3 regions of the Janthinobacterium sp. GW822-FHT07H11 genome follow, and region 2 is predicted to be linked to each of the others. Evidence: predicted binding sites of a transcription regulator. Region 2 holds the regulator's gene; each other region holds the start of a gene.
The links. The regulator FNR, encoded in region 2, switches genes on or off when oxygen is low (the NO sensors DNR and NnrR bind a similar motif). The targets are predictions, from matches to a motif close to TTGATNNNNATCAA.

Region 1 (9,878 bases), 3.2 Mb from region 2:
GCAAGGTGGTCACGTAGTTCAGCGCTTCGCGGGCGCTGTGCGCGTCGTAGCCGTATTCGTCGACCAGGCGCTGCTCGACGGCCGAGATCTTGGCCCGCACGTCGTCGTCCGGGCGCTTGGCCGAGCTGACCAGGCGCAGCACGTCGCGCCGCTGCTCGAACAGGTATTGCTGGATGGCGTCGTGCAGCTGCACATGGGTGCCCAGGCCGAAGGGCTCGCCGCGCTTGAAGGCGCCCATGGCCTTGCGCACGACTTCCTGGCGGAACGATTGCTTGCCCGAGTCGCTGATATGGATTTTTTCCTCGACGGCCCGCAGGAAGCGTTCGTCCGGACGGCGCTCCTCGCTGGTGATGGGATCGCGGACCTGGCGGTTGTCCAGCATGGCCTCGACTTCATCGAGATACTTGTTGAGCAGGTCCTGGGCTTCCTGCTCGAACGAGACGAACAGCGCCTTGTGCACGTCGGCCTTGACCCAGCGGTTGTAGAAATCCTTGCGCGTCAGCACCAGGTAATCGATCCACTTGCGCTTGCGTCTGGGCTCGATGCGGGCATCGCTTTCGATGCCGTCCTTCAGGGCCAGCAGCACGTCCATCGTGCTCAGGCTGTTGCGCTGGGCGGCGATGATGGCGTGCGACAAGGCATTGATGACAAAGCGCGGCGACACGCCGGCCAGGCCTTCGTCGGGCGCCTTCTCGCGCTCGCGGATGCGCCGCACCTCGGTCTGGTTCAAGTCTTCCACTTCTTCGTCGGCGTGGATGCGCAGCTTCTTGACGAGGTCCGCTTCCTTGTCGTCGCCCTCCTGCATGCGGCTGAGGATGGCAAACACGGCCGCCGCGTGCAGCACATGGGGGTCCAGGTGCACTTCGCGGAAGGCGGGCGCGGCCGAGAGGATCAGCTTGCGGTAGATGCGTGCTTCCTCGCGGTAATTGAGCGTGTACGGCACCTGCACGATGACCATGCGGTCGAGCAGCGCCTCGTTCTCGCTTTCTTGCAGGAATTTGCGGAATTCCGCCAGGTTCGTATGCGCGACGATGCTTTCGTCCAGGTAAATCAGGGGAAAGCGCGAGACCTTGACATTCTTTTCTTGCGTCAAGGTCAGCAGCAGGTACAGGAATTCGCGCTTGACCTTGAGGATTTCTATCATTTCCAGCATGCCCCGGCTGGCCGCATACACGGCGCCCGACCACGACCAGGCGCGCGGGTCGCCCTCGTCGCCGTACTGCGCCACTTTCGACAGGTCGACCGAACCGACCAGGTCGGCCAGGTCGGCGGTGCTGGGGTCGTGCGGCGCGTACGTGCCGATGCCGCAGCGGCCCGCCTCGGACAGGTGGATGCGCTCGACGGGCATGCGCAGGAAATCGCCCGCGTGCTGGTCTTCCAGGCGCGCGCGGCAATGGGGGCACAGTTCGCCCTGGATATCGACGCCGTAGCTGGCGCGGAAGTCGGCGCGCATGCTCTGCGGCACCAGGTGCAGCGGCGATTCGTGCACGGGGCAGCCGGCGATCCCGTACAGCGCGCCTTCATCGCTGTGGCTGTATTCTTCCAGCCCCCGCTTGAGCAGGATCACCAGCGTGGACTTGCCGCCCGATGGCGGTCCCAGCAACAGCAGCATGCGCCGGCCCACCTCGGAACCGGCGGCGGCCGCCTTGAAATAGGCGGCGACGCGGTCGATCGCCTCGTCCATGCCGAACAGTTCGTCGTCGAACAGGCGGCAGCGGAAATGGCCGTCGCTGTCTTCGTGGCCGCTCCAGCGCATCATGTCCCACAGGTACTGGTGGGCGCTGCGGGCCAGCAGGCTGGCGCCGCCGGGCAGGACATGCGCGAGGAAGTCGGCAAGGCTGCCGCGCCACGGGCTGCCCCGGCGTGCCTCGGCATAGGCCGCCATGCGGTCGATGAAATGGGCGTGCGGCACGGCGCCATCGCCGCTGCCGCTGCCGTCGCCGCGCGCCGCGTGCCGCATGCGCTCCGTGGCGTCTTGCGCCGCCCCGCCTGGCGTCGTTGCAGCGGGCTGTGTCGTCCGTAGGCTCGTCATCGCTGTCCCATCCATGCAGTTGACAGGCCGATGCTGCCAGCCTGTCATCGCAGTATAGGATGTGGCCCGTGTTTGCACGCCTGATGTCGCTCAAGCGGAAAAACGGAACTATTTCGCAGTTGCGGCAACCATGCTGCCCGCGGCGCCGCAGTCCCCATGCGCTTCAATCCAGATCAATACGGGCCGCCGCGGCCGGCCCACACTGGTTCTCCGCAGCGAACCACAGGAGAACGAGATGATGGGAAATGACAATGGCTTTGCCGCGCCGCCGGGCGGCGGGGCGGGCCGGGCGCAGAGCGCCGACGATGAAGAGGCGGTCGACCGGTTCGCCGTGCCGGGCGAAGGGGATGGCCAGGCCGAGACCGCCTCCGTGGCAGAGGCGAACGATGCCCTGAGCGGCGTGAGCATGGAATTGCTGGAGATCAAGCGCAGCATCGAGGATGGCATGCGCCAGGCGGTGCTGCGGGCGGCCGGCGCCAGGGCCGCCGACGCGTTCAGCGATTCAGGCAATATCCAGGGCGTGTCGATCGGCCTGGGCGAGGGCGCCAGCGATACCTCGTCGGGCGAGCCGGGCCTGCCGGCGCTGACCCTGTACGTGGCCGAGCCCACTTCCGTGGACCGGGCCAAGGCCGCCATCGTCGCAGCGATGGGCGTGCGCGCCGTCGCCAGCGACCAGGTGCCCGTGAATATCGTCGTCACGGGCGTCATCGATGCCCAGCCGCACCGCTTCCGCCTGCGGCCGGCGCCGGGCGGGGTCTCGGTCGGCCATTTCCGCATCACGGCCGGCACCATCGGCTGCCTCGCCGTGGGCCGCGGCGCGCCGCGCAACAGCCGCCTGATGATCTTGAGTAACAACCACGTGCTGGCCAACTCGAACAATGGCGTGTTTGGCGACTGCATCGTGCAGCCGGGCCCCATCGATGGCGGCAAATGCCCGCAAGACCAGGTCGCCATCCTCGAGCGCTTTGTGCCGATCAACTTCGGCGGCGGCGTCAATTTCGTCGATTGCGCGACGGGCTGGGCCTGGCCCGACCGCGTGCGTCGCGAGCTGGTGTACCTGAGCGGCGGCGTGCCCGCGTATTTCCGCATCAGCAATGCACTGGTGGCGCCCACGCTTGGCATGCTGGTCGGCAAGTCCGGGCGCACCACCCAGTTGACGCAGGGCCGCATCACGGGCCTGGGCGCCACCATCAACGTCAACTACGGCGGCGGCAGGATCGCGCTGTTCCAGGACCAGATCGCCATCACGGGCGTCAGCGGCGCGTTCAGCGCGGGCGGCGATTCCGGCTCCTCGATCTGGACCTGGAACCAGCAGCGCAATCCCGTGGGGCTGCTGTTCGCCGGCGGCGGCAATATCACGTTTGCCAACCAGATGCGGCGCGTCGTGGCGGCGCTCGACATCGATCTGTATACCTGAGCCGGCGATGGGCCGCCGGGCAAGGCGGTGCCGCCTGGCGCGGCGCGACGCGGCCTTGCGCCGCACCGCCTTTTGCACGATGATGCTAGTGTCGGGAGCAGCACCAGGAGGAGTCGTCATGTCAAACAGTAAATTCATGCAGTCGCCATACGGCGTCTTCGAAGATGCCGCCATGCCCTACCTGCCGGACGGCGGCGATCAAGGCGGCGGCCGCTTCCAGCCGGCCCCGCCGGTGACAACTGGCCGGCTGGAAGCGGCCAGGCGGCGCAATGAGCGGGCGCTGATGGCCATCGACGGCGTCGAAGGCGTCAGCCTGGGGCAAACGGCCATGGGCCGCGACGCCATCGTCGTGTATCTGCGCGATTCGTCCGTCAAATGGCGGGTGCCGCTGCAAGTGGAAGGTTATCCGGTGGAAACGAGCATCACGGGCCAGATCGATATCCAGCCGCGCTAGGAAAGCCGGCCCGCGGGCCGCCCCAGGCCGGCACGCCGACGCCCGGCCGTAGCGGCGCCCGCACGCGCCGGCCAGGCCGGCCAGGCGCGCTTGCAGGCCAGGGCATCCGATGAAAGCATCCGATGAGCCCATCGGAGATCGTGCGCTTCGGCGGCGCCTGCCGCTGCCGCCGCCGCTGCCGCCCTTGGCGCGGCGGCAACGGTGGCGCGGCTTATTTGCTCAGCCGGCCTATCGCCTCGGCCACGCCCGCGCCATAGGCCGGGTCGCACAGGGTGCAGTTGCCGATGTGGCGTTGCTTGACCTGTGCCGACGCGCCCGAGATGGCGCGCGCCGTGTTGTCGAACAAGGCTTGCTGCTGTGCCGGCGTCATCAGCTGGAACAGGGCACGCGGCTGCGAATAGTAATCCTCGTCGACCCTGTGGTTCCAGTGGTCGGCCGCACCTTCGATGCTCAATGGCGGTTCGCGGAAATCTGGCTGCTCGGCCCATTGCTGCTCGCTGTTCGGTTCATAGCCCAAGGTTCCCCCCTGGTTGCCGTCGACTCGCATCTGGCCGTCGCGGTGGTAGCTGTGGAACGGGCATTTCGGCGCATTCACGGGAATATGGCTGTGGTTGACGCCGAGGCGGTAGCGCTGCGCGTCGCCATACGAGAACAGGCGGCCCTGCAGCATCTTGTCCGGCGAAAAGCTGATGCCGGGCACGACGTTGGCCGGGTTGAAGGCGGCCTGCTCGACTTCCGCGAAGTGGTTGTCGGCATTGCGGTTCAGTTCCAGCACGCCCACCTCGATCAGCGGATAGTCGCCGTGCGGCCACACTTTCGACAGGTCGAAGGGATTCAGGTGGTAGGTGCCTGCCTCTTTTTCCGGCATGATCTGCACGTACAGGGTCCAGCGGGGGAAGTCCTTGTTCTCGATGCTGTCGTACAGGTCGCGGTGCGAGCTTTCGCGGTCCTTGCCGACCAGCGCCTCGGCTTCGGCGTCCGTCAGGTTTTGTATCCCTTGCTGGGTTTTGAACGTGAACTTGACCCAGAAACGCTCGTTTTGCGCATTCAGGAAGCTGAAGGTATGGCTGCCGAAGCCGTGCATGTGGCGGAAGCTGCGCGGCAAGCCCCGGTCGCTCATCACCACCGTCACCTGGTGCAGCGCTTCGGGCAGCGAGGTCCAGAAGTCCCAGTTGCTGTTGGCGCTGCGCAAGCCGGTGCGCGGGTCGCGCTTGATGGCGTGGTTCAAGTCGGGGAATTTCAGCGGGTCGCGCATGAAGAACACGGGCGTGTTGTTGCCGACCAGGTCCCAGTTGCCTTCTTCCGTATAAAACTTCAGGGCAAAGCCGCGGATGTCGCGTTCCGCGTCCGCCGCGCCCCGTTCGCCGGCCACCGTGGAAAAGCGCGCGAACATCGGCGTTTGCTTGCCCACTGCGCCAAAAATCTTCGCCCGCGTGTAGCGCGTGATGTCGTGCGTGACGGTAAACGTGCCGTGCGCGCCCGATCCCTTGGCATGCATGCGGCGTTCGGGGATGACTTCGCGGTCGAAGTGGGCCAGCTTTTCCAGGAACCACACATCCTGCAGCAAGGCGGGGCCACGCGGGCCGGCCGTCTGGATGTTCTGGTTGTCGACGACAGGCGCGCCAAAGGCGGTGGTCAGCTTTTTCATTGGACTCTTTCTTTATAGGGAGGTCGACGGACGAGCCAGGGCCTGCCCAAACACTGGCTGGGCTGAGCAATACAATGCGCTCACCGAGGCTGGTCCAGAGTAACAAATTTCTAAAAAGCAAATTCAGTGTAATGCATTTTCGGGGCGTGCCGCTGCCCCGCCGCCGCCGGAGAGGCGGCTGGCCCATCATAGCCCGTCGGCCAGGTCTAGCCCAACACGATAGACCTGGCGCAAAGTCCGGCGTGATGTTCCCGCCTCAGCGGTAGCTGGCCCAGTGGGCGCGCAGCCAGGCCAGCACGGCCGCATGGCCGCGTATCCCGGCGGGCAAGTGGCGCTGGATCAGCCGCTCGCATTTGAGCGCCGTCGCCAGGCTGCCGCCCGACCAGCTGTTGCAGCTGTACAGCACTTCATACCATTCGTGGCGGTTCAGCAAGACGCTGTCGGGGATGGCGCGTAGCGCCGGGTCGTCGCCGTCCGCCGGGCCGTCCCGGTAGCTGAACTGCAAGTCGCTCTTCTTCATGGGGCCTGTCCGGTGATCTGCCATGCCTGCCTCGCGCTGAAATTGCGCACGAACCCATGTGCGTGCCAGGCAAGCTTATGCTTCTGGCAAATATTTCACACAGAAATACAGGCTGGCCTTGACCTGGCTTAAAACTTGTTCCAGTTATTGTGCCGGTGCTCGGTCGCTTCCTTCATCAGGTGGCCGGCGCGCACGGCGTCGTCCGCCTGCACCGTCATGGCCAGTTCCTGGATGGCGGGCGGGTACTCGTGGTGGGCCGCTTCTTCCAGCCATTCACGGCCCCTGGCCAGGTCGCGCGCCACGCCACGGCCTTCGCGGTAGGCGTTGTACAGCAGGAACATGGCATGTGGATTGCCCAGCTCGCTTGATTTTTCCAGCCAGCGCGCCGCGACCGCTTGATCTTTGGGCACGCCTTCGCCGTTGGCTGCCAGCAAGCCCAGCATCAATGCCGCCTTCGCATGGCCTTGCTGCGCCGCCTGGCGGTACCACGGCCACGCCTGCTCCGGGGTGGCGGCGCGCCGCATCTGGCCCAGTTCGAACGCCGCTTCCGTGTCGCCGGCGCGGGCCGCCTGTTCGAACAGGCTCAATGCCTCGGCGCGGCGTGCCGCGCGGGGCTGGTAAATCAGCGCCAGTTCGCGCTTGGCGACAGGCATGTCCTTGCCGGCCCAGCTGCGGACCTTGCGTTCGGCCTGGTGGTCGCCCGCCTGGCGCGCCTGCATGGCCAGCGCCTCGATTTCGGCCGCCGTGGGCGGCGGCGACGACTGGCAGGCGGCCAGGACGCCGGCCAGCACGAGGGCGGGGAGGGAAAGCGCTTGTTTCATCTGGATCACCTTCGATAAAAGCGGGCCGGAATGCCAGAGCGGCATCCCGGCCCGGCAGGCTTACTTGGACAGGTCGATGACGTACTTGGCAAAGCCGCTGGCGTCGAGCCCGCCTTCGGACGCCACATTGGCGATGCCGCTGCCCTTTGCCAGCGCCAGGTGGCCCGGCGCCGAACGCAGGATCACGGGGCCGGCCGTGGCCGTCTTGACGAAGCTCCAGCTGCGCGCGCTGCCGTTGGCCGCCAGGGTCACCTTGCCGCCCTTGCTGCTCAGCGAAGCCAGGTAAGTGCTGACCACGGCCTGATTCGCATCGGGCGACTTGATGATGGTCTTGCTGCCGTCGATGCCGGGCACGGCGCCGCCGCCGGCGCGGTAGTCGTTGGTGGCGACGATGAAGTCATCGCCGTCGGCCACGGGCGCGCCCTTGTACAGGAGGTTGACGATGCGGCTGCCGATCTTTTTCGTCACGTCGATCTGGTATGTCAGCGCATTGTTTTCCGCGTAGAACACGTCATAGTTGTAGATCGTGCCATACGACGGCACCAGGTCCTGCTCGGCCGTGGCGTTCGGGTCGATCTGGGCGAATTGCTTGGCCGACGTTTCCAGCCAGGCCTTCAAGTCCGATCCCTTGATCTTCACGGCTTGCAGGTTGTTGTTGCTATATAAATACAAATCGCCCGGATTGCGCACCTGCAGGCCGACCGGGGCGGCCGGCGAGGCGCCGGACGCCACGTCCGTGAAGTCCGACGGCCCGTTGCGGCCCGCCTTGAACGGCGCGCTGCACGAGATGACGGGAATGTTCTTGTAGCTCGACAAGGTCGCATCCGTGCTGCTGGCGATGAAATTTTTCACATAATCGAGCTGGGCCTGGTTCACCAGCTGGATGGCGCTGACGTCGCCCACCAGCGCAAAATAGGCCGACATCTCGAAATCCGTGCTGATGCCCAGCGGCTGCTTGGCATAGGCGATGGTGGCCGCGTGTTCGGTGGCCACCAGCGGCGCGATGGCCGGGTCGGCTTTCACGAGCGTCTTGCCATCCGTGTATTTGAAACCGCGCGATTCGACCGTGGTCTTGGCCGGCTGCACCACCCAACGCCCGGACTGGAATGCCAGGGTCAGCTTGATGATGCCCAGGCGGCGGCCCCAGCTTTGCGCCATGACGGTCGGCACGCCGTTCACAAAACCGTTGACGGCGTCGATCTTGGCGCTGGCCGGGAAGGCGGCAAACGAGGCGTCCAGCGCGGCAGCGCCTTCTTCCTTGCCTTTCGGGAAGATCAAGTGCGAGTGGCCTATCATCAGCGCGTCGATGCCCGTGCTGGTCAGGTGATAGCTGCCGTTTTCCATCTTCGGGCTGTAGGCGCTGGTGTCCAGGCCGCCATGCGACAGGGCCACGACGATGTCGGCGCCCTTGCTGCGCAATTCCGGCACGTACTGCTTGGCCGTTTCCTGCACGCCCTTGACGCTGACCTTGCCGGCGAGCACTTTCTGGTCCCATTCGAGGATTTGCGGCGGCACGAAGCTCAGCACGCCCACATTGATTTTCACGTCGAGCTTGCCGCCGTCCGGTTTCACGGCCGTGAAATCGCGGGGCAGCATGGTGTAGGGCTGGAAGATGGGCTTGCCGCTGGCCACGCCGACGACATTGCTCAGCACGGAAGGGAAGGCGGGGGCGCCGCAGTTGCCCGTCGGCTTGGCCACGCCCGGTATGCCGAAATCCGTGTTGGTGATCTGGCTCAGGAAAGCGAGGCCATAGTTGAATTCATGGTTGCCCATGCCGCCCGCGTCGTATTTCAGCGCGTTCATGGCCTTGTGCACGGCCAGGGTGCCCGCGCACGGCACGGGAGCGGCCACGGCCTGCAGGTCCGCCAGCAGGGTGCCCTGGATGACGTCGCCATCGTCGAGCAGCACATTGTTCGGATTTTCCGCGCGCGCCGCCTGGATCAGGGTGGACGTGCGCTCCAGGCCCAGGCTGGTGTCGTCGGCCAGCGCGTAATAGTTATAGCTGAGGACATTCGAATGAAGGTCCGTCGTTTCCAGCAGCGCCACCGTGACCGTGGTGCCTTCTGGAATGACCTGCGCCGTCGTCGAACCGCCATTGCAGCCGACCAGCCCCACACTTGCCAGCGCCGCCAGCATGACCCAATTTGTTTTCATTACCGCCCTCGGAAAGATTCAAAGGACGCGACTGTAACGCGGGCATATGACGCCACCATGACAGCGTGGCAAGGCGCATCGATGCGGGGGCCGGCGGGAAGCGGGGAAGGGCGGCGCGCCCGGCCGCCCGGCGTGCGTGCCCGGCGTCAGTCCGCTGCGCGGCGAATCGACAGATTTGCCGCCGTCGTCGACGGCGCATTCGCGTACAGCGTCGCCAGCGCATCCCAGTAGGACGCGGAAATCGCCGGACCATTGCCAAAGCCATTGAAATGGTTGGCCAGTCCAAGCGCATGTCCAAACTCATGCGTCACGATATCCTGGGTGACGTTGCAATGCCCATTGCCCAGATTCAGATACACGGGATTCGAACCGATGCCATTCTGGCTGCCTGGCTGAATCGGGTTGCCCATGTTTTTCCCTGTCGCCACATTGGCACAGTAACTGGCATAGTCGGTGGAATTGGGCGGCACATATGACGTGCCATAACTGACGAGAATATAGTTACCGCTTGCGGGAACAGTATTGACCGCATCGAGCACCAACAGGCCGCGCAATTTCGTATTAATCTGCGCGATCGCGTTTTGCGTCTTGCCCGAGTAATCCAGCTCGGTAGCGTTGCCCGCCGCCGGCGGCGTGACATAGACGGCAACGTGCTGTTGCGGGGTGCCCAGCCAGCGCCAGGTGCCAGCCGGACGATTCGCGCTTGAAAAATCAATATTGCTGGACTTGATATTGGCAATCACATCGCTATCGCTTGCGCTGACATTGTCACCGCCGCCACATGCTGATAATCCACCACAGAGCAGGGCCATTGCGATCAGGTTCAATTTCA
Region 2 (9,878 bases):
CGATTTTGCACGTGGTCAATGGCGCCGTCATGCCAGCCTCGTTCACCAAGTCGTATTCCGCCTATGCGGGCGTGCAGGACGCCATGATCCAGTGGTGGTATGGCCATAACGCGGTGGGCTTCATCCTGACCGCCGGCTACCTGGGCATGGTCTACTACTTCATCCCGAAACAGGCCGAGCGCCCCGTGTACTCGTACCGTTTGTCCATCGTCCACTTCTGGGCGCTGATCTTCACCTACATGTGGGCGGGCCCGCATCACCTGCACTACACGGCATTGCCTGACTGGACGCAATCGATCGGCATGGTCTTCTCGCTGGTCCTGCTGGCACCAAGCTGGGGCGGCATGATCAACGGCATCATGACCCTGTCGGGCGCCTGGCACAAGCTGCGCACCGACCCGATCCTGAAATTCATGATCGTTTCGCTGTCGTTCTACGGCATCGCCACCTTCGAAGGTCCGATGATGTCGATCAAGACCATCAACTCGCTGTCGCACTACACCGACTGGACCGTTGCCCACGTGCATGCGGGCGCCCTGGGCTGGGTGGGCTTCATCACCATGGGTTCGATCTACTACCTGCTGCCGCGCCTGGCGGGCCGCACGCAGATGCACAGCACGCGCCTGGTCGACGTGCACTTCTGGGTGGCCACCATCGGCATCGTGCTGTACATCGCGGCAATGTGGATCGCCGGCGTGATGCAGGGCCTGATGTGGCGCGCGGTCAATCCGGACGGCACCCTGACCTACACCTTTGTCGAGAGCGTGAAAGCAACGTATCCGTACTACGTGGTGCGCGTGGCCGGTGGCCTGCTGTACCTGTCGGGTATGTGCATCATGGGCTACAACACCTGGATGACCTTGCGCGGCAGCAAACTCCCCGTCGCCCGCATTCCGGAACTGAACGCGGCGCACGCCTGATAGGAGCAAAAGCAAATGAAATTTTCACATGCATGGATTGAAAAAAACCCCTGGCTGCTGATCGCCCTGGTCACGGTGGTGATCAGCATCGGCGGCGCCGTCGAGATCGTTCCCCTGTTCTTCCAGAAGAGCACGACGGAACCGGTCGCCGGCCTGAAGCCGTATTCGCCGCTGCGCCTGGCGGGCCGCGACATCTACGTGCGCGAAGGCTGCTACAACTGCCACTCGCAGATGGTGCGTCCGCTGCGCGCGGAAACGGAACGCTATGGCCACTATTCGGTCGCCGGCGAGTTCGTGTATGACCGTCCGTTCCAGTGGGGTTCCAAGCGCACGGGGCCGGACCTGGCCCGCGTCGGCGCCCGCTACAGCGATGAATGGCACCGCACGCACTTGAACAACCCGCGCGACGTGGTGCCCGAGTCGAACATGCCGGCCTACCCCTGGCTGGCGAAGACCAAGCTGGTGCCCGACGACATCATGCCGAAGATGCGCGCCCTGAAGCGCCTGGGCCAGCCCTACAGCGATGAAGAAATCGCCGCCGGCCCAGCCCAGCTGCAGGACAAGACGGAAGAAGACGCCCTGGTCGCCTATCTGCAAGGCCTCGGTACATTAATCAAAACAAGGAATTAGCATGGCAATCGAGAACCTGTTTGACAGCGCCAGCAGCGTCATGACGGTGGTTTCCTTTATGACATTCGTGGGCATCCTGTGGTGGACGTTCAGCCGCAGCAATGGCGACTTCGACGCGGCGGCACGCCTGCCGTTCGCCGACGAGGCGCTCGACTATCCGGCCGATGCCGTGCCGGCACAAGAGGAGCGCAACCATGGCTGACTTTACCAATGGCTTCTGGAACATCTACATCATCGTGCTGTCCCTGCTGGGCATCATCGGCTGCGGCGTGCTGCTGTACTCGCAGTCGAAAGTGAAAGTGGCCGCCGGCGCCCCCGCCGACGGCACCACGGGCCACGTCTGGGACGAGGACTTGAAGGAACTCAACACGCCGATGCCGCGCTGGTGGATGTGGTTGTTCTACATCACCATCGTCTTCGCGCTGGCCTACCTGTTCCTGTATCCGGGCCTGGGCACCTATGCCGGCAGCCTGGGCTGGAAATCGACGGGCCAGTACGAGGAAGAGCTGAAGAAGGCGGAAGCCGATTACGGCCCCCTGTTCAACAAGTACCTGAGCCAGGATATCAAGACGGTAGCTGCCGATCCGCAAGCGCAAGCCATCGGCCAGCGCCTGTTCCTGACCTACTGCGCGCAATGCCACGGTTCGGATGCGCGCGGCAACAAGGGCTTCCCCAACCTGACGGACAAGGACTGGCTGTATGGCGGCGATCCTGCCACCATCAAGACCACCATCATGCATGGCCGCAATGGCCAGATGCCGCCGATGGGTGCCGCGCTCGGTTCCGAAAAAGACATCGAGAACGTGGCCCACTACGTGCTGAGCCTGTCCGGTTCCACCTCGGACCCCGTCAAATCCGTGCTGGGCAAGGGCAAGTTCGGTGCCTGCATGGCCTGTCACGGCGCCGATGCCAAGGGTAACCCGATGCTGGGCGCGCCCAACCTGACGGACAAGATCTGGCTGTACGGCGGCAGTGCTGATACCATCATGGAAACGGTCCGCAAGGGACGCAACAACACCATGCCGGCCTTCAGTGACTTCCTCGGCGAATCGAAAGTCCACGTGCTGTCGGCCTATGTCTGGAGCCTGTCGAATCCCCAGACGCCCGTGAAATGATGTAATGGAACCTCAAGTCATCAAGATGTATGCGGCCCGCGAGCAAATCTATCCTCGCGAGGCCAAAGGACGCTACGCTACCTGGCGATGGGTATGCGTCTGGCTTACCCAGCTGGCGTTCTACGGCTTGCCGTGGCTGAACTGGAATGGCAGGCAAGCCCTGCTGTTCGATTTGACCACGCGCAAGTTCTACATTTTCGGCGTCGTGCTGTGGCCCCAGGATTTCATCTATCTGGCGGCCCTGCTGATCATCTGTGCCTATCTGCTGTTCCTCGTCACGGCCATTGCGGGGCGGGTCTGGTGCGGCTTCTCCTGCCCGCAAACGGTGTACACGGAAATCTTCCTGTGGGTCGAGCGCCGCATCGAGGGCACGCGCAGCGCGCGCATGGCCCTCGACAAGCAGGGTCCGTCCCTGCGCAAGACGGCCAAGAAGACGGCCAAGCACCTGGTGTGGGGCGCCATTGCCCTGTGGACGGGCTTTACCTTTGTCGGCTACTTCACGCCGATCAAGGAACTCGCGCATTCCGTGCAAACCCTCAACTTCGGTCCCTGGGAATGGTTCTGGGTGCTGTTCTACAGCCTGGCAACCTACGGCAACGCGGGCTGGCTGCGCGAGCAGGTGTGCAAATACATGTGCCCCTACGCGCGCTTCCAGAGCGCCATGTTCGACCAGGACACCCTGATCATCACCTACGATGCCAAGCGCGGCGAACCACGCGGCGCCATGAGCAAGAAGGCCGGCAACAACGACAAGCTGGGCGACTGCATCGACTGCACCCTGTGCGTGCAGGTGTGTCCGACCGGTATCGATATCCGCAACGGCCTGCAGTATGAATGCATCGGCTGCGCGGCCTGCGTCGATGCCTGCAATACCGTGATGGACAAGGTCGAGCGGCCGCGTGGCTTGATACGCTACAGTACCGACCATGCGATGGAAAACAACTTCAATTCGAAGCAGATCCGCCAGCGCGCCATGCGCCCGCGCGTGCTGATCTACACGTCCATCCTGGCCCTGATCATCATCGCCGTGTGTACCTCGCTGGCCCTGCGCACGCCGCTGAAGATGGACGTGATCCGCGACCGCGGTTCGATGGGACGCGAAGTGGAAGACGGCATGATCGAAAACGTCTACCGCCTGCAGATCATGAACACCTCCGAGCAAACCCAGCATTTTAAAATCAGCGCTTCCGGCTTGCCGGGCCTGACCTTGCTGACGCGCGAGGAAGTGACCTTGCAGCCGACGGAAACGCTGGGCTGGCCGATCCGCCTGCGCGTGCCGCACGGCGTGGGAGAAAAGGGGTCGAACAAGATCGCAATCGAGTTGCAATCGCTGGACGACCCGTCGCTGCATGTGCGTGAAAGCGCGGTCTTCATCGTGCCGCGGTGATGTTGATTTGGGGTCGGACCCTCCGGGTCCGACCCCGGTATTTCGCCGCAGGGGTATCATCAATCATGCGCTAGGGTCACTTGATTTTCAACCCGGAAGCAAAAGCTGGGGTCAGACCCAAAGGGTCCGGCCCCAAGGAGAACACAATGTCCGACAGTCTGAAACTGCAACCTCCCGTTGCACCGTGGTACAAGCATCGCTGGCCATGGCTGCTGATGATCGGTCCCGGCCTGTCCGTGGTCGTCGGCAGCTTCATGGGCTATATTGCGTTTACGCAACCCGATGCGCTGGTGGTGGGCGATTATTACAAGCAGGGCAAGGCCATCAACCAGGATTTGAAGCGCGACACGGCCGCCAGCAACCTGGCCATGGACACCAGCCTGTCCTACGACGTGGCGCAGGCGCGCCTGGCCGGTTCCGTGCACAGCTTCGGCAAGGCCTACCAGGGCCCGCTGCAACTGCACCTGGCGCATGCGACCCTGCCGGAAAAAGACATCAAGCTGCTGGTGCAGCCCGATGCCCAGGGTAATTTCTCGGTGGCGCTGCCGATGCTCGAGCGCAGCCGCTGGCAGGTACTGGTGGAAAACGACAAGCGCGAATGGCGCCTGTCCGGCATCTGGACCTGGCCGCTGCAGCGCAGCATCGCGCTGCACGCCGATGAAGAGCTATAACGTACAGCGCCGGGAAAAAACCGTAGCGAGCGGCAGTGATTTGTGGCTAAGAAGCGCAGCTGTGCTAGAGCACAGCGAGCATCGCAGGCCGCAAAGCGCGACGCGCAGCAGGTTTTGACGGTGCTGTTATTTGCAGATGTCGGTGCCGGCCGTAATGGCCTTCAGTTTGGCTGGCTGCAAGATCTCGATCTCGCGGTTGGAGACGCGCAGCCAGCCTTCCTTCTTAAATTTCGACAATAAACGGCTGACGCTCTCGATGGTCAGGCCCAGGTAATTGCCGATTTCCTCGCGCGACATGCGCAGCTGGAACTTGCTGCTCGAATAGCCGCGCGCTTCATAGCGCGACGCCAGGTTGACGATGAAGGCGGCAAAGCGCTGCGTCGCCTGCATGTTACCCAACAACAACATGACACTTTGCTCACGCGTGATTTCCTGGCTCATCATGCGGTGGAAATGGCGCAGCAGGGTCGGCATATTGCCCAGCAATTGTTCCAGGCTGGAAAACGGGATTTCACATACTTCGCTGTCTTCCAGGGCCACCGCATTACAGTGGTGGCGGTCGGCGCTGATGGCATCCATGCCCAGCAGTTCGCCGGCCATCTGGAAACCCGTCACCTGCTCTTCGCCGCCCGGATTGATCTGGTAGGTCTTGAAGTGGCCCAGGCGGATCGCATACAGGTTCTGGAACGAGTCGCCGATGCGGAACAGCGAAGCGCCGCGCACGATCTTGCGGCGGCGTCCGATAATCTGGTCCAGCCTGTCCATGTCGCCCACATCGAGCCCCATCGGCAGGCACAATTGGTGCATGCTGCAGGTCGAGCATCGCGCACGCAACGCTTCCACGGTCACTGTGGGCAAGGTTGGAGAGAGTAGCGCTTCAGTCATGTCGGTACCTTTTAGAAAATGCAACAACAAGTTTACTGCATACACGGTTGCCGTGTGCCAATTTCACCGTAATTTCGCCGAATAAACGACGTCTTGCATTTAATTATATGGCAACATCGTCAAAAGACCATGTGGGGAGGGGAAATTGCGCGGTGGCGCTTGCCAAGCTGGGGTATTGATAGGAAAATTCTTGACAGCATTATCTGCCTCTGCCGCCTGTGCCGCCCGGTACTGAAAAGGAAACTATGAAGCCTCTCGGCATAAAAGCAAAAGTCGCGCTGGCAACCAGCCTGACCTCGATCGCCATGATTGCCCTGGTTACCATGATACAGGTGCGGCACATGCGCGACGACTTCACCAAGGTACTGCTGAGCCAGCAGTCGGCCCTGATCACCCGCACGGCCGCTGAACTCGATGACAAGCTGGCCATGCTGCTGCAGATCGTCACGCTGACGGCCAGGCAGCAGCCGCCCGAATTGATTGCCCAGCCCGCCCAGTTGCGCCAATATTATTCGCGCCGCTCGATGCTGGTGCTGTTCGACGACGTGCTAGTGCTGGACGCGCATGGCGCCGTCGTGGCCGACATGCCGGAAGTGGCGGGACGCGCTGGCATCAACGTCGCCGAGCGCGAGTATTTCCAGACCGTGCTGCGCACGCGCCAGCCCATGATCACCGAACCGATGCTGGGCAAATCGAGCGGCCTGCCCATCGTGCAGATGGCGGCACCCGTGCTGGGCGCCGACGGCCAGGTGGCCGGCGTGGTGATCGGCGTGCTGCGCCTGTACAAGGACAACCTGCTGGGCCGCCTGCGCACGGAAAAGATCGGCAAGAGCGGCTATTACTTCATCCTCACGCGCGGCGCCGTGCCGCGCTACGTGCTGCATCCCGATACCAGCCGCTTGCTGCAGCCGCGCCAGCCGAACGCCAACCTGACCACCACGCAGCTGCTGAAGGACGACGGCGAAGGCAGCATGGTCAGCACCAACAGCCGCGGCATCACGGCCGTCAACAGCTTCAAGCGCCTGAAGTCCGTAAACTGGCTGCTCGCGGCCTCGCTGCCCATCGATGACGCCTTCGAACCGTTCGACGGCGTGCTATACCGGCTGGTGCTGTGGAGCACCCTGGCCTCGCTGCTGGCCGCGGCAGTGCTGGGCTGGGTCACCGTGCGCCTGCTGTCGCCGCTGGTGCGCCTGCGCGACACCCTGCAAGCGCTGCGCAGCAGCGGCAGCCGCTTCACCCCCGTGCCGGTGCAGCAGCGCGACGAGATCGGCGAACTGACGGAAGCGTTCAACGGCCTGATGAGCGAACGCGACCGCCTGCAGCAGGAGCTCGAATCGCGCGCGGCGGAACTGGAACAGGAACGCGACCGGGCCGAGGCGGCCAACCGCGCGAAGAGCGATTTCGTGGCCAATATGAGCCATGAAATCCGCACCCCGCTCAATGCCGTGCTGGGCATGGTGTATCTGCTCGGAAATACCAAGCTCGATACGGAACAGCGCAAGTATCTGACCATGGTGCGCGTGGCGGGCCAGTCGCTGCTGGGCATCCTGAACGACGTGCTCGACTATTCGAAGATCGAGGCGCGCCGCATGGAATTGTCGCCCGTCGAATTCGACCTCGACGAAGTCATGAATACGCTGGCCACGACCATGACCATGAATGCGGGCGAGAAGGAGCTGGAGCTGGCCATCGCCGTCGAACCCGACGTGCCGCGGCGCCTGCTGGGCGATGCCCAGCGCCTGCAGCAAATCCTCGTCAACCTGGCCGGCAACGCCATCAAGTTTACCGAGAGCGGCGAAGTGGTGGTGGCCGTCAGCCTGGCCGAGAAAGACAAGGGGCGCGCCTGGCTGCGCTTCGAAGTGCGCGATACGGGCATCGGCATGACAGAATTACAACAGCAGCAGCTGTTTGCCGCGTTTTCACAAGGCGACCAGAGCATCACGCGGCGCTTCGGCGGCACGGGCCTGGGCCTGGCCATCAGCAAGCAGCTGATCCACATGATGGGCGGCGAAATCGCCGTCGCCAGCAGCGAAGGCAAGGGCAGCCGCTTCTGGTTCAGCGTGCCCTTCGAGATACTGGCGCAGCCAGCCGAAACGCGGCGCACGCCGACCCTGGGCCAGCTGCGCCTGCTGGTGGCCGACGATAACCGCACCACGCGCGAACTGATCGTCAAACTGATCGAAGCGTGGGGCTGGAACGCCGACGAGGTCGATTCCGGCTTTGCCGCCATCGAACTGTACCGCGAGCGCCTGGCGCAGCAGCAGCCCTACGACGTGGTGCTGGCCGACTGGCACATGCCCGTCATGGACGGCCTGGCCACGGCCAAGGCCATCCGCCAGGCGGCCGCCGGCCAGCGCCAGCCCATCGTGGTGATGGTCAACGCCTTCGCCCGCAATCACCTGGAAGAAATCTCCAGCGCGGCCGAGGCCGACGTCGTGCTGATGAAGCCGATCACGGGTTCGAGCCTGTTCGACGCCCTGCACCAGGCGCTGATCGCCAAGCATGAGGGCGGCGAGCAGCGCATCCTGCACCAGCCGCTGGGCACGGAACTGGCCGGCGTGCATTTCCTGCTGGTGGAAGACAACCACCTGAACCAGGCCGTGGCGCGCGGCATCCTCGAACACATGGGCGCTACCCTGGACGTGGTCGGCGACGGCCTGCAGGCCGTGGAACGGCTGCGCACGGAAGCGCTGCGCTACGACATCGTGCTGATGGACATGCAGATGCCTGTCATGGACGGCTTCAGCGCCACCCACATCATCCGCACGGAACTGCGCCTGACCTTGCCCGTGATCGCCATGACGGCCGGCGTGCTGGCCTCCGAACGCGAGCGCTGCATGACGGCCGGCATCAGCGACTTCATCGCCAAGCCCGTGGTGGTGGAAGAGATGATGGCCGTGATCGCGCGCCACCTGCCGAAGCGGCCACAGCTGCAGGCGGCCGAGCCGGCGCCGGCCGTCGATGAAGAGGTGTTTTCCATGGCGCCGCTGATGCGCGTGATGGGGCGCGACGCCAAGGGACGCGGCGTGCTGCGGCGCATGGTGGAAGATGCGCTGAACAAGGGCATGACGCCCTTGCGCGACGCCGAAACGGCCTTGCAGGCGGGCCGCCACAGCGACGTGGCGCGCATCCTGCACAGCATGCGCGGCTCCGTGGGGACGCTGGGCACGAAGCGCCTGATCCGCGCCGCGTTTGCCACCGAGGAAGCCATCGACGCGGGCCGCCTGGACGAGGTACCGGCGCTGCTGGCACAGGCGGCGCAGGAACTGGAACGGGTGCTGGCAGCGGCGGCGGATTGGTTGTCCAGGCTGAAGGATTAAGCCTGCAACGTAAAACTGGGGTCAGACCCGCCGGGTCTGACCCCGGAACCTTGTCGGATTACGCGCTTGCGCGCTAATCCGACCTACCCCATTTACGCCGGCACGCCCAGGATCACGCTGGACGCCTTGAAAATCGCCGTCACATTGCTGCCGATCTCGATGCCCAGCTCGCTGCTGCTCTGGTTGGTGATGATGGCGGCGATCGTGCCGCCATGCGGCAGGTCCAGCACCACTTCCGTGTTCACGGCGCCCGTCTGCACGCGCGTCACCAGCCCGGCCAATTGGTTGCGCGCCGAAAAGCGCGCGCCGGCGCTGTCGGCCACGAGGATGATGGACGAAGCCTTGATCAGCGCAAACGCTTCCGCACCGGGCACCAGGCCCAGGCTTGCGCTGCTGCCCTGCGTGACGATGGCCACGATGTGCTGGCCGCCCGGCAGTTCCAGGGTCACTTCATCGTTGACGGCGCCCTGTTTCAGTTCGGCCACCTTGCCGAGGAATTGATTGCGTGCCGTGGTTTTCATGGCCATTCTCCGTATGAGTAAAAGATCGTCGGCGATGCCTTCGGCCTGGCTGCCCAGCTGGCGCAGGTAGCGGGCATGCTCGCGCTCGATGATACGGAAATTGTCGACCAACTGGCGCCCCCGCTGCGTCAGGCGCGTGCCGCCGCCGCCCTTGCCGCCCGTCAGGCGCTCCACCAGCGGCTCGCCGGCCAGGTTGTTCATCGCGTCGATGGCGTCCCAGGCCGCCTTGTAGCTCATCTTCACAAGCTTGGCCGCCTGCGTGATGGAGCCGCACTCGGCGATGGCGCCCAGCAATTCCACCCTGCCGGCGCCGCCCAGGTGCTCACCGCCCACCGTCATCCATACCGAGCCTTGCAGGCCGATTTCCGCTGCCGCTGATTTATCCAATGCGTTCACCCCATGCCTTATTTTTTTCCATGCTGTCAATTT
Region 3 (9,878 bases), 760 kb from region 2:
GCGTATAGCCGACCACCGTGGCCTTGCCCGTGGTGCCGCTGGACGCGTGGATGCGCACCACCTGCTCGCGCGGCACGGCGAACAGACCGAACGGATAATTGTCGCGCAAGACTTTTTTATCGGTGAACGGGAATTTGGCCAGGTCGGCCAGGGACTTCAAGTCGTCCGGATGGACGCCAGCTGCATCAAAAGCGGCGCGGTAATGGGGCACGTTGTCATACGCGTGCTTGAGCGTCCATTTCATGCGTTCGAGCTGCAGCGCCTGCAGTTCATCCTTGCTCGCGCGCTCGATCGGCTCGAGGTCATTCGGGGCGGGATAGCGTTGGACCATTTCTGTCTCCTAATCGGTTCTTCAATTTTTCAAATCAGCTGCGGCAGTTCAAGCCTGCTCTTGGATGACTGCGCCCGCCACGCGGATGGACTTGCCGCGGAAGAGCGCGATGGCGCGTCCCTCCTGGTTGCTCACCTTGACGTCGTAGACGCCGCTTTTTCCCGCCAACGCCTGCTCGACGGCGTGCGCCGTCAGCACGTCGCCTTCGCGGCCGGGCGCCAGGTAATCGATGGTGCAGCCGGCGCCCACGGTGTTCATGTTGTAGCTGTTGCAGGCAAAAGCGAAGGCGCTGTCGGCCAGGGCAAAGATAAAGCCGCCGTGACAGGTCTGATGGCCATTGAGCATGTCTGCGCGCACCGTCATCGTCATGCGCGCATGGCCGGGGCCCACGTCGGCCAGGGCGATGCCCATGGCGGCAGTGGCGCTGTCGCGCGACAGCATGGAAGCGGCGGCCGCTTCGGCCAGGGCCTGGGCGGCGTAGATAGGGTCTTCCTTATGCATGAAACTGTGCTCCATTGGCGAGTTTGCGGCGCAGCAGCGGCGAGACCCGGTAGCGGTCTTCGCCATAGCCTTGCGCCAGGTGGTGCAGCACGGTCACGATATGGGCAATACCGACGGAATCGGCCCAGGCCAACGGTCCGCGCGGGTAGTTGACGCCCTTCTGCATGGCGATATCGACGGCGTCCACCGTGCACACGCCCTGGTTGACGGCGTCGGCCGCCTCATTGGCCAGCATGGCGACCGTGCGCATGACGGCCAGTCCTGCCACATCGTCGAGGCGCGTGACGATAAAGCCGGCGGCTTGAAACAAGCCCACTGCGGCAGCATAGGCACTGTCGCTGCACTGGTCGGCGCGGGCCACGGCGATGCGCCTGGCACTGGCGTAGTCGAGCGCCAGGTCGAACAGCACCGTATCCGGATGCTGGTTGTCATGCGCGCGCTGGGTGGCGCTGCGGCCGTCGGTGAGGTAGATGGCGGCGCCATTGCAATGCAGGGCGGGTGCCTCGTCATCAGATTTCCCGTCCTGCATCACGCGGCTGCTGACGGTGAGACCGGCATGTTCCAGGCGCTGCACCAGGCTGTGGACAATGCCGCTGTGGCCGCGTCCATCGCCGCCGATGGCAGAGGAAAGAGCGACGAATTCAGGCTGTGACTGCGCGCTTTCCGCCTGCGCCACGGGAGCAGGCGCACCTTCGCCGTACGGGTAAAAACCACGGCCCGATTTGCGCCCCAGGAAACCGGCGTTGACCATTTCCTGCTGCAACACGGACGGCGTGAAGCGCGGGTCGTTGAAGTAGGCGCCGAATACGGATTGCGTAACGGAGAAATTCACGTCATGGCCGATCAAATCCATCAATTCGAAGGGCCCCATGCGGAAACCGCCCGCTTCGCGCAGCACGGCATCGATAGTGGCGGCATCGCCCGCCTGCTCGTTCAACAGGCGCCAGCCTTCCGCATAGAACGGACGGGCGACACGGTTGACGATGAAGCCCGGTGTCGATTTCGCATGCACGGGGTTCTTGCCCCAGGCGATCGAGGTATCGTAGACGGTGGCGGCGACCTGCTCGCTGGTGGCCAGGCCACTGATCACTTCCACCAGCGCCATCAGGGGCACGGGATTAAAGAAATGCATGCCGACCAGGCGTTCCGGGCGACGCAGCCTGGCGGCAATCGCCGTGACGGAAATCGACGAGGTATTCGTCGCCAGGATGCAGTCGTCGCTGACTAACGCTTCGAGTTCGGCGAACAGGCCGCGCTTGACGTCGAGGTTTTCCACGATGGCTTCCACCACCAATGCGCAATCGCTGACATCGGCCAGGCCGCCTGCCGCCTGCAGGCGCGCCGTGGCGGCGGCGGCTTCGTCAACGCTCATGCGGCCCTTTTCCGCCAGCTTCGCATACATCTTGCCGATGTCGGCCAGCGCCTTGCTGACGGCTTCCGCGCGCGTGTCGTACAGTTTGACTCTGTAGCCGGCGGCGGCAGCTACCTGCGCAATGCCGGCGCCCATGGCGCCGCTGCCGATGACGGCGACGATACTGTTGTTGTCCAAAGCTGCCATATCAATGTCCCTTGAATTGCGGCGTGCGCTTTTCCATGAACGCGGCCACGCCTTCGCGGTAATCGCCACTGTTACCGAGTTCGCTCATCATGCGCGCTTCCAGCGCCAGCTGCTGCGGCAGGGTATTGGCGCCACTTAGCGCCAGCGCCTGCTTGGTGTAGGCCAGGCCCTTGGTCGGCGCCGTGGAAAAGTGCACGGCCAGCTTGCGCGTTTCCTGCGCCAGTTCGGCGTCGTCCACGCATTTCCAGATCAGGCCCCAGTCCTCGGCCTTTTCCGCAGTCAGTTTTTCGCCGAGCATGGCCAGGCCCATGGCGCGCGCCGAACCGATCAGGCGAGGCAGGAAGAAAGTGCCGCCCGTGTCCGGGATCAGGCCCAGCTTGCAGAACACTTCGACGAAACTGGCCGACTTGCCGGCGATGACGATGTCGCAGGCCAGCGCCAGGTTGGCGCCCGCGCCGGCGGCCACGCCGTTGACGGCGCAGATCACGGGCATAGGCAAGGCTTTCAAGGCCAGCACCAGCGGCGCGTAGTTCTTTTCCACCGACTCGCCCAGGTCCACGCCCTGCGAACCCGGTTCCACGGCGCGATCGGACAAATCCTGGCCCGCACAAAAACCGCGGCCCGCGCCCGTCAGCACAAAGACGCGCACGGAACTGTCGGCATTGACTTTCGCAATCGCGTCGCGCACTTCCTCGTGCATGGCTTGCGTAAAGCTATTGAGCTTGTCGGGACGGTTCAGGGTCAGGGTGGCGATGCCCTGCTCGATGGTGAAGAGGATGTTTTGGTAGCTCATGGCGTCTCGTTTTTTTTAATGGATACGGCAGGGCACGTGCCCTGCGCCGGCTTTATTCTGCCTGGTCGAAGTCCACCACGACCTTGTCGGTCAGCGGGAAGCTCTGGCAACTGAGGACGAAACCGCGCGCCACTTCATAGTCTTCCAGCGCGTAGTTGACGTCCATCTCGACCTTGCCATCGAGGATCTTGCAGCGGCAGGTCGAGCACACGCCACCCTTGCACGAGTAGCGCATGTCCAGCCCTGCCCGCAGGCCGGCGTCGAGGATGGATTCCTTGTCCTTGTCCATCGTGAAAGTAGTGTGGTTGCCATCCATGACGACGGTCACTTCCGTTTCCTTCACGGCATCCGCAGCCAGCTGCGCGCGCGGCTTGTGGGCGTTTTTCGGGATACTGGCGGCGAACAGTTCGACCTTGATATTCTGCTTGGGCATGCCGGCCGCCTGCAGGGCGGCTGAGACGCCGAGCATCATGTCTTCCGGGCCGCAGATAAAGGCATTGTCGTAGTCTTCGACTTTGATCCAGTGCTGCAGGAACTGCTCGCATTTTTCCTGCGTGATGCGGCCGTTGAACAGTTCGATGTCCTGCTGCTCGCGGCTCATCACGTAGACGAGGTTCAAGCGCTCCAGGTACACATCCTTCAGGTCCGTCAATTCTTCCTTGAAGATGACGGACGACGAAGCGCGGTTGCCGTAGAACAGAGTAAAACGGCTCAGGGGTTCCGTCAGCAGGGTCGTCTTGATGATGGAGAGGATGGGCGTGATGCCGCTGCCGGCCGCGAATGCCAGGTAGTGCTTGCGGTTGAGGCAGTCGAGCGGCACGTTGAAGTGGCCCATGGGCGGCATCACCTCGATCGTGGCGCCGGCTTTCAGGGTGTCGTTCGCCCAAGTAGAGAAAGCGCCGCCCGGCGTGCGCTTGATGGCCACGCGCAGGGTGCCGTCCTGCACCGCCGAACAGATCGAGTACGAACGGCGCACGTCTTCCGCATTGATATGGGCGCGCAGGGTCAGGTGCTGGCCCTGCTGGAAGCGGAACTGCTGCTGCAGTTCTTCCGGCACGTCGAACGTGACGGCGATGGTGTCGCGCGTTTCGTTGCGCACGTTCGCTACGCACAGCGGATAAAATTTACTCATGCTTCATCTCCAGTTTCTTCGGAACGTGTGCCTGATTTTTTTAGTGGCACTTGAAGTAGTCAAACGGTTCGCGGCAAGCCAGGCATTTGTACAGGGCCTTGCACGGCGTGGAGCCGAACTGGCTGGTCAGCTGCGTATGCGTCGAGCCGCAGTTCGGGCAGATGACGTCCAGCTTGGGGCCAGCCTGGCGCTTGACGCCACCTTTCAAACCACTGATGTCGATCACCTGCTGCTGCGGCGGGGCGATGCCATAGCCTTTCAGCTTGGCCTTGCCCGCCTCGCTCATCCAGTCCGTGGTCCAGGCGGGCGCCAGCTGGTTCACCAGCGTCACCCTGGCTACACCATGGCTGCGCAAGGCATCCGTGACGGCGTCGGCGATCACTTGCATGGCCGGGCAGCCCGAATACGTGGGCGTGATCGTCACGATGCAGGCATCGCCATCCGTGACTTCGACGGCGCGCACGATGCCCAGGTCCACCACCGAAATGACGGGGATTTCCGGGTCGGGCACGTCACCCAGCCAGGCCCAGACCTGGGCGGCGTCCAGCGCTGCCATGGGCGTGTTCATTACCACTCCGCCCCGGGATAGGCGCGCTGCAGGAACTGCATCTCGGCCAGAATAAAACCCAGATGTTCCGTGTGCGTGCCCTGCTTGCCGCCCTTTTGCATCCAGGCGTCGGGCGCCGGCATGGCCAGGGTGGCTTCGGCGAAGATCTCGGCCACGTGCTCGAGGAAGGCCTGGCGCAGCACCTCCGATGGCGGCGCGATGCCGGCGGCGACCATGGCCTGGTCGACGGCGTCGTACTTGAACATCTCGCCCGTGTACATCCACAGCTTGTCGGCCGCGGCCTGTGTTTTCGCGTGACTGTCCGGCGTGCCGTCGCCAAGCCGCACGACAAGATCGCCGCTGCGGCGCAGGTGGTACGTGACTTCCTTGAGCGATTTTTGCGCCACGTCGACAATGCGACCATCCGCCGATTTCGTCAGTTCCAGCAGCTGGAAGTAGTGCCAGCTGTCGAAGAAGAACTGGCGCATCATGGTGTCGGCGTAATTGCCGTTCGGCTGCTCGAGCAGCAGGCAGTTCTTGAAATCGTGGGCATCGCGCAAGAAGGCAATGTCGTCCTCATCGCGGCCTGCATTTTCCAGTTCGGCCGCATAGCTGAACCACAAACGCGTCTGGCCCAGCAGGTCGAGCGCCACGTTGGTCAGCGCCATGTCTTCTTCCAGCGCCGGGCCCTTGCCGCACAGCTGCGACAGCTGCTGGCTGAGGATCAGGGCATTGTCGCCCAGGCGCAGCAAGTAGTTAACCTTGTCATCCATTGCAGGCGCTCCCATCACAGGTTCTTGACTTCTTCCGGCATCGGGAAGAAGGTGGGATGGCGGTACACCTTGCTGTTCGACGGTTCGAACAGGGCGCCCTTGTCGCCGGGGCTGCTGGCGACGATGTCGGCCGCGCGCACCACCCAGATGCTCACGCCTTCATTGCGGCGCGTGTAGACGTCGCGCGCATGATTGACCGCCATGGTGGCGTCGGAGGCGTGCAGGCTGCCCACATGCTTGTGCGCCAGGCCGTGCTGGCTGCGGATGAACACTTCCCACAATGGCCATTCTTTGCTCATGTTGCTATCCCCTTTTATAGATATTTCAGGCTGCCGCTTTGCCAGCGGCTTGCTTGTCTGCATACGCGACCAAGGCGTCGCGGAACCATTCGCCCTCCTCATACGCTTTCACGCGCGTTTGCAAACGCTCGCGGTTGCACGGGCCGTTGCCCTTCAGGACATTGTTGAACTCGGCCCAGTCGATCTCGCCGAATTCATAGTGGCCCGTTTCCGCATTGAACTTCAGGTCGGGATCGGGCACGGTCAAGCCCAGGTATTCGATTTGCGGAACGGTCTGGTCGACCATGCGCTGGCGCAATTCATCGTTCGAGAACAGCTTGATGCGCCATTGCGCCGATTGGGCGCTGTTGACGGAGGCGGCGTCGGACGGGCCGAACATCATCAGGGACGGCCACCACCAGCGGTTCAAGGCATCTTGCGCCATGGCTTTCTGCTCGGGCGTGCCCTTGCACAGCGACATCATGATGTCGTAACCCTGGCGCGCATGGAACGATTCTTCCTTGCACACGCGGATCATGGCACGCGCATACGGACCGTAGGAGCAGCGGCACAGGGGGATCTGGTTGATGATGGCGGAGCCGTCGACCAGCCAGCCGATGGCGCCCATGTCGGCCCACGACAAGGTGGGATAGTTAAAGATGCTGGAATACTTGGCTTTGCCCGAGTGCAAGGCGGCCAGCAAGTCGTCGCGCGACACGCCCAGGGTTTCGGCGGCGCTGTACAGGTACAGGCCGTGGCCCGCTTCGTCCTGGATCTTCGCCAGCAGGATGGACTTGCGTTTCAGGGTAGGCGCGCGGGTCACCCAGTTACCTTCAGGCAATTGACCGACGATTTCCGAGTGCGCGTGCTGCGAAATCTGGCGGATCAGGGTCTTGCGGTAGGCGTCCGGCATCCAGTCCTTGGCCTCGATCTTGATGCCTTCGTCGATGCGCGCCTGGAAAGCGCGTTCTTCCTGCCCCATGTCGTCGATGGAGCGGACATTTTTGAGGCCGGTTTCAACCATTTGTGCGTACATGATCTGTCTCCCATGTCTGTGTTCTGCGCTGCGGCGCAAAGCGATACAGGGATAATACGATACATAAAACTATTTGCATACACTTGATTTGAATCATTTCGAAAATCCGTATCTTATGTGCATTTTTCGGGAGTATGATGTGAAAAAATAGTCCACGCCCCGGCGCATGGCAAAGTAAACTGCTGCCTTTATTGAAATGACCGCTACGGCCAGACCAGGACCACATGAAGAACACCGCTTGCACCGCATGGATAGCCGCCTTCCTCGCCAGCGACCCGCCCCGCTCGAAGTCGCTGGTGATGACGATCTTTGGCGATGCCATCGTGCCGCGGGGCGGCGCCATCTGGCTGGGCAGCCTGATCGAATTGCTGGCGCCGTTCGGCGTCAACGACCGGCTGCTGCGCACCAGCGTGTTCCGCCTGGCGCAGGAAGGGTGGCTCAGCTCGCAAAGGGATGGCCGCCGCAGCGCCTACGCGATATGTCCCGACGCACTGGCCCGTTTCGAACGCGCTTATCGGCGCATCTATGCGCCGCTGGTGGTGCACTGGGATGGCAGCTGGACCCTGGTGATCGGGCCGGCTGGCAGCATAGGCGCGGCCGAACGGGGCGCCCTGCGCAAGGAATTGTTATGGGCTGGCTACGGCTTGATCGCGCCCGGCATCTTCGGCCACCCGGCCAGCAATGCCGACACGCTGGAAGATATCCTGGTGCGCAACGAGGTGCAGGGCAAGCTGTACGTGTGCCATACCACGGAACTGCCGGGCGTCAGCACGCGCCCGCTGCGCGACATGGTGGGCGAATGCTGGGATTTGTCAGAAGTGATGGCCGGCTACGAAAAATTCATCGCCAGTTTCCAGCCGCTGCTGGCCTTGCTGCAGCAGGAACCCGCGTTCGATGCGGAACAGGCTTTCGTCATCCGCTCGCTGCTGACGCACGCCTACCGCCGCGTGCAATTGCACGACCCGCAACTGCCCGTGGAACTGCTGCCCGAACCGTGGCCCGGCACGCAGGCGTATGCGCTGGCGCGCGACCTGTACCGCATCACCCATGCGGCCGCCGAAGAACACATCCTGGCCACCCTGCGGCGCGAGGATGAACATGCGCCGGACGTGGAGCCGTGGTTTTTTGAACGTTTCGGCGGCCTGAACGCCTGAGAAAACCTACTGCGCGTCGGTATTTGCGGCCTGCGATGCTCACTGTACCTTCGTACAGTTGCGCTTCTCAACCACAACTCCCTTCCGCTCGCTACGGTTTTGTTCGGTGTTGTAAGTCACTGCCTGCTCACTGTTTCACCACCACTTGCTTGGCCCCCGCCAGCAAATCCTGGCCCAGCTTTTCCAGCGCATTGGCCTGCACCAGCATGGTGTCGAGGATGGCGACGTTGAAGGCGAATTCGGCCGGCGTGGTATAGCCGGGGAAACGTATGATGCGCAGCAATTCCTGCAAGGTGGTGCCCTTGCCCAGGTGCGCCAGGGCGTCGCTGAGGGCGCTGATTTTCTTTTCCAGTTCGCGTATGTGGTTATTATGGTCGTCCATGATGATCTCCCCGTGTTCAAGCTACCACGTTAGCAAAGCATGTCCCGTCTCGTTTGCGCCAGCACAAAGGCGTGGCTAAAACGGGTATCATCGCGCCATTGCACACGATGCAAATCCCATACGTTTTTATCAGGAACACACATGACCATTAAAATCAGCCAGCAATTCGACGCCGGCGCGATCGAGGTGCTGCGCGCCGACGATGCACAATCCATCGAGCTGAACATCCGCAAGGATTCCCACGCCGACATCACGCAGTGGTTTTATTTCCGCCTGCAAGGCGCGCAAGGCGAGGCGTGCACGATCCGCTTCATGAATGCAGGCAAATCCGCCTACCCGGACGGCTGGAAGGATTACCAGGCCGTGGCCAGCTACGACCGCGAAACGTGGTTCCGCGTGCCGACCAGCTTTGACGGCACGGTGATGACCATCGAACATACGCCGGAAGAAGAAAGCGTCTACTACGCCTACTTCGAGCCGTATCCATGGGATCGCCACCTGGCCCTGATCGACAGCGCGCAGGCGTCGCCGCTGGTGCGCCTGATCGACCTGGGCAGCACGGTGGAAGGCCGCGACATGAACCTGCTGGTGGTGGGCGACGCCGATGCCGAGAAAAAAGTCTGGGTCATCGCGCGCCAGCATCCCGGTGAAACGATGGCCGAATGGTTCGTCGAAGGCATGCTCGAAGCGCTGCTGGACCAGGCCAATCCGTTTGCCCGCCAATGCCTGCAGGACGCCGTCTTCTACGTGGTGCCGAACATGAATCCGGACGGTTCCGTGCATGGCAACCTGCGCACCAACGCAGCCGGCGCCAACCTGAACCGTGAATGGATGACGCCGACGATGGAACGCAGCCCGGAAGTGTTCCTGGTGAAACAAAAGATGCATGAAATCGGTTGCGACCTGTTCCTCGACGTGCATGGCGACGAAGGCTTGCCTTACGTCTTCGTGGCCGGCAGCGATGCACTGGAAAATTTCACTGCTGAACAAAAAGCCGAGCAAGACCGCTTCATCGCCGACTTCAAGGTGGCCAGCCCCGACTTCCAGGACGAGCACGGCTATGAAGACGGTCCGTTCACGCCGGAAGTACTGACCATGGGCTCGCCCCACATCACCCATGCCTTCGGTTGCCTGGCGCTGACCCTGGAACTGCCGTTCAAGGACAACGCCAACGATCCCGATCCGCAAACCGGCTGGAGCGGTGCCCGCAGCGCCGCCCTGGGCGCGGCCGTGCTGCAGCCTGTCCTGTCCACCTTGCGCGCCTGAGTGCCTGGGCCGACACGGCCCGATTGCTTCCATGCCCCGCACGCCGGGGCATTTTTTATGCCTGCATGGCAAGCGTTGTTGAACAAACGCTTTTTTTCGCGAACATCTTGCTCGTCAGAAATTATCG

Region 1: AC3RCJ_RS15310 (serine protein kinase) is a predicted target of FNR. The motif match lies at 2,196-2,209, and genes of this name have one in related genera.
Region 3: paaA (1,2-phenylacetyl-CoA epoxidase subunit PaaA) is a predicted target of FNR. The motif match lies at 7,033-7,046, and genes of this name have one in related genera.

What each region holds. Positions count from the first base shown of each region.
Region 1 covers NZ_CM179507.1:3,479,368-3,489,245, forward strand. Annotated here, with positions in the region: gene AC3RCJ_RS15310 (serine protein kinase) at 1-2,032, opposite strand, end outside; gene AC3RCJ_RS15315 (chymotrypsin family serine protease) at 2,268-3,449, shown strand; gene AC3RCJ_RS15320 (hypothetical protein) at 3,568-3,903, shown strand; gene AC3RCJ_RS15325 (catalase) at 4,115-5,551, opposite strand; gene AC3RCJ_RS15330 (hypothetical protein) at 5,808-6,071, opposite strand; gene AC3RCJ_RS15335 (tetratricopeptide repeat protein) at 6,200-6,892, opposite strand; gene AC3RCJ_RS15340 (bifunctional 2',3'-cyclic-nucleotide 2'-phosphodiesterase/3'-nucleotidase) at 6,953-9,046, opposite strand; gene AC3RCJ_RS15345 (zinc metalloprotease) at 9,193-9,878, opposite strand, start outside.
Region 2 covers NZ_CM179507.1:323,477-333,354, forward strand. Annotated here, with positions in the region: gene ccoN (cytochrome-c oxidase, cbb3-type subunit I) at 1-920, shown strand, start outside; gene ccoO (cytochrome-c oxidase, cbb3-type subunit II) at 936-1,550, shown strand; gene AC3RCJ_RS01400 (cbb3-type cytochrome oxidase subunit 3) at 1,552-1,752, shown strand; gene ccoP (cytochrome-c oxidase, cbb3-type subunit III) at 1,745-2,665, shown strand; gene ccoG (cytochrome c oxidase accessory protein CcoG) at 2,670-4,052, shown strand; gene AC3RCJ_RS01415 (FixH family protein) at 4,199-4,723, shown strand; gene fnr (fumarate/nitrate reduction transcriptional regulator Fnr) at 4,850-5,608, opposite strand; gene AC3RCJ_RS01425 (response regulator) at 5,854-8,928, shown strand; gene AC3RCJ_RS01430 (TOBE domain-containing protein) at 9,021-9,788, opposite strand; gene AC3RCJ_RS01435 (sulfate/molybdate ABC transporter ATP-binding protein) at 9,829-9,878, opposite strand, start outside.
Region 3 covers NZ_CM179507.1:5,954,126-5,964,003, forward strand. Annotated here, with positions in the region: gene paaK (phenylacetate--CoA ligase PaaK) at 1-331, opposite strand, end outside; gene paaI (hydroxyphenylacetyl-CoA thioesterase PaaI) at 380-832, opposite strand; gene paaH (3-hydroxyacyl-CoA dehydrogenase PaaH) at 825-2,390, opposite strand; gene paaG (2-(1,2-epoxy-1,2-dihydrophenyl)acetyl-CoA isomerase PaaG) at 2,392-3,183, opposite strand; gene paaE (1,2-phenylacetyl-CoA epoxidase subunit PaaE) at 3,236-4,315, opposite strand; gene paaD (1,2-phenylacetyl-CoA epoxidase subunit PaaD) at 4,356-4,883, opposite strand; gene paaC (1,2-phenylacetyl-CoA epoxidase subunit PaaC) at 4,883-5,635, opposite strand; gene paaB (1,2-phenylacetyl-CoA epoxidase subunit PaaB) at 5,650-5,934, opposite strand; gene paaA (1,2-phenylacetyl-CoA epoxidase subunit PaaA) at 5,960-6,949, opposite strand; gene paaX (phenylacetic acid degradation operon negative regulatory protein PaaX) at 7,174-8,103, shown strand; gene AC3RCJ_RS26320 (hypothetical protein) at 8,231-8,485, opposite strand; gene AC3RCJ_RS26325 (M14 family metallopeptidase) at 8,627-9,751, shown strand.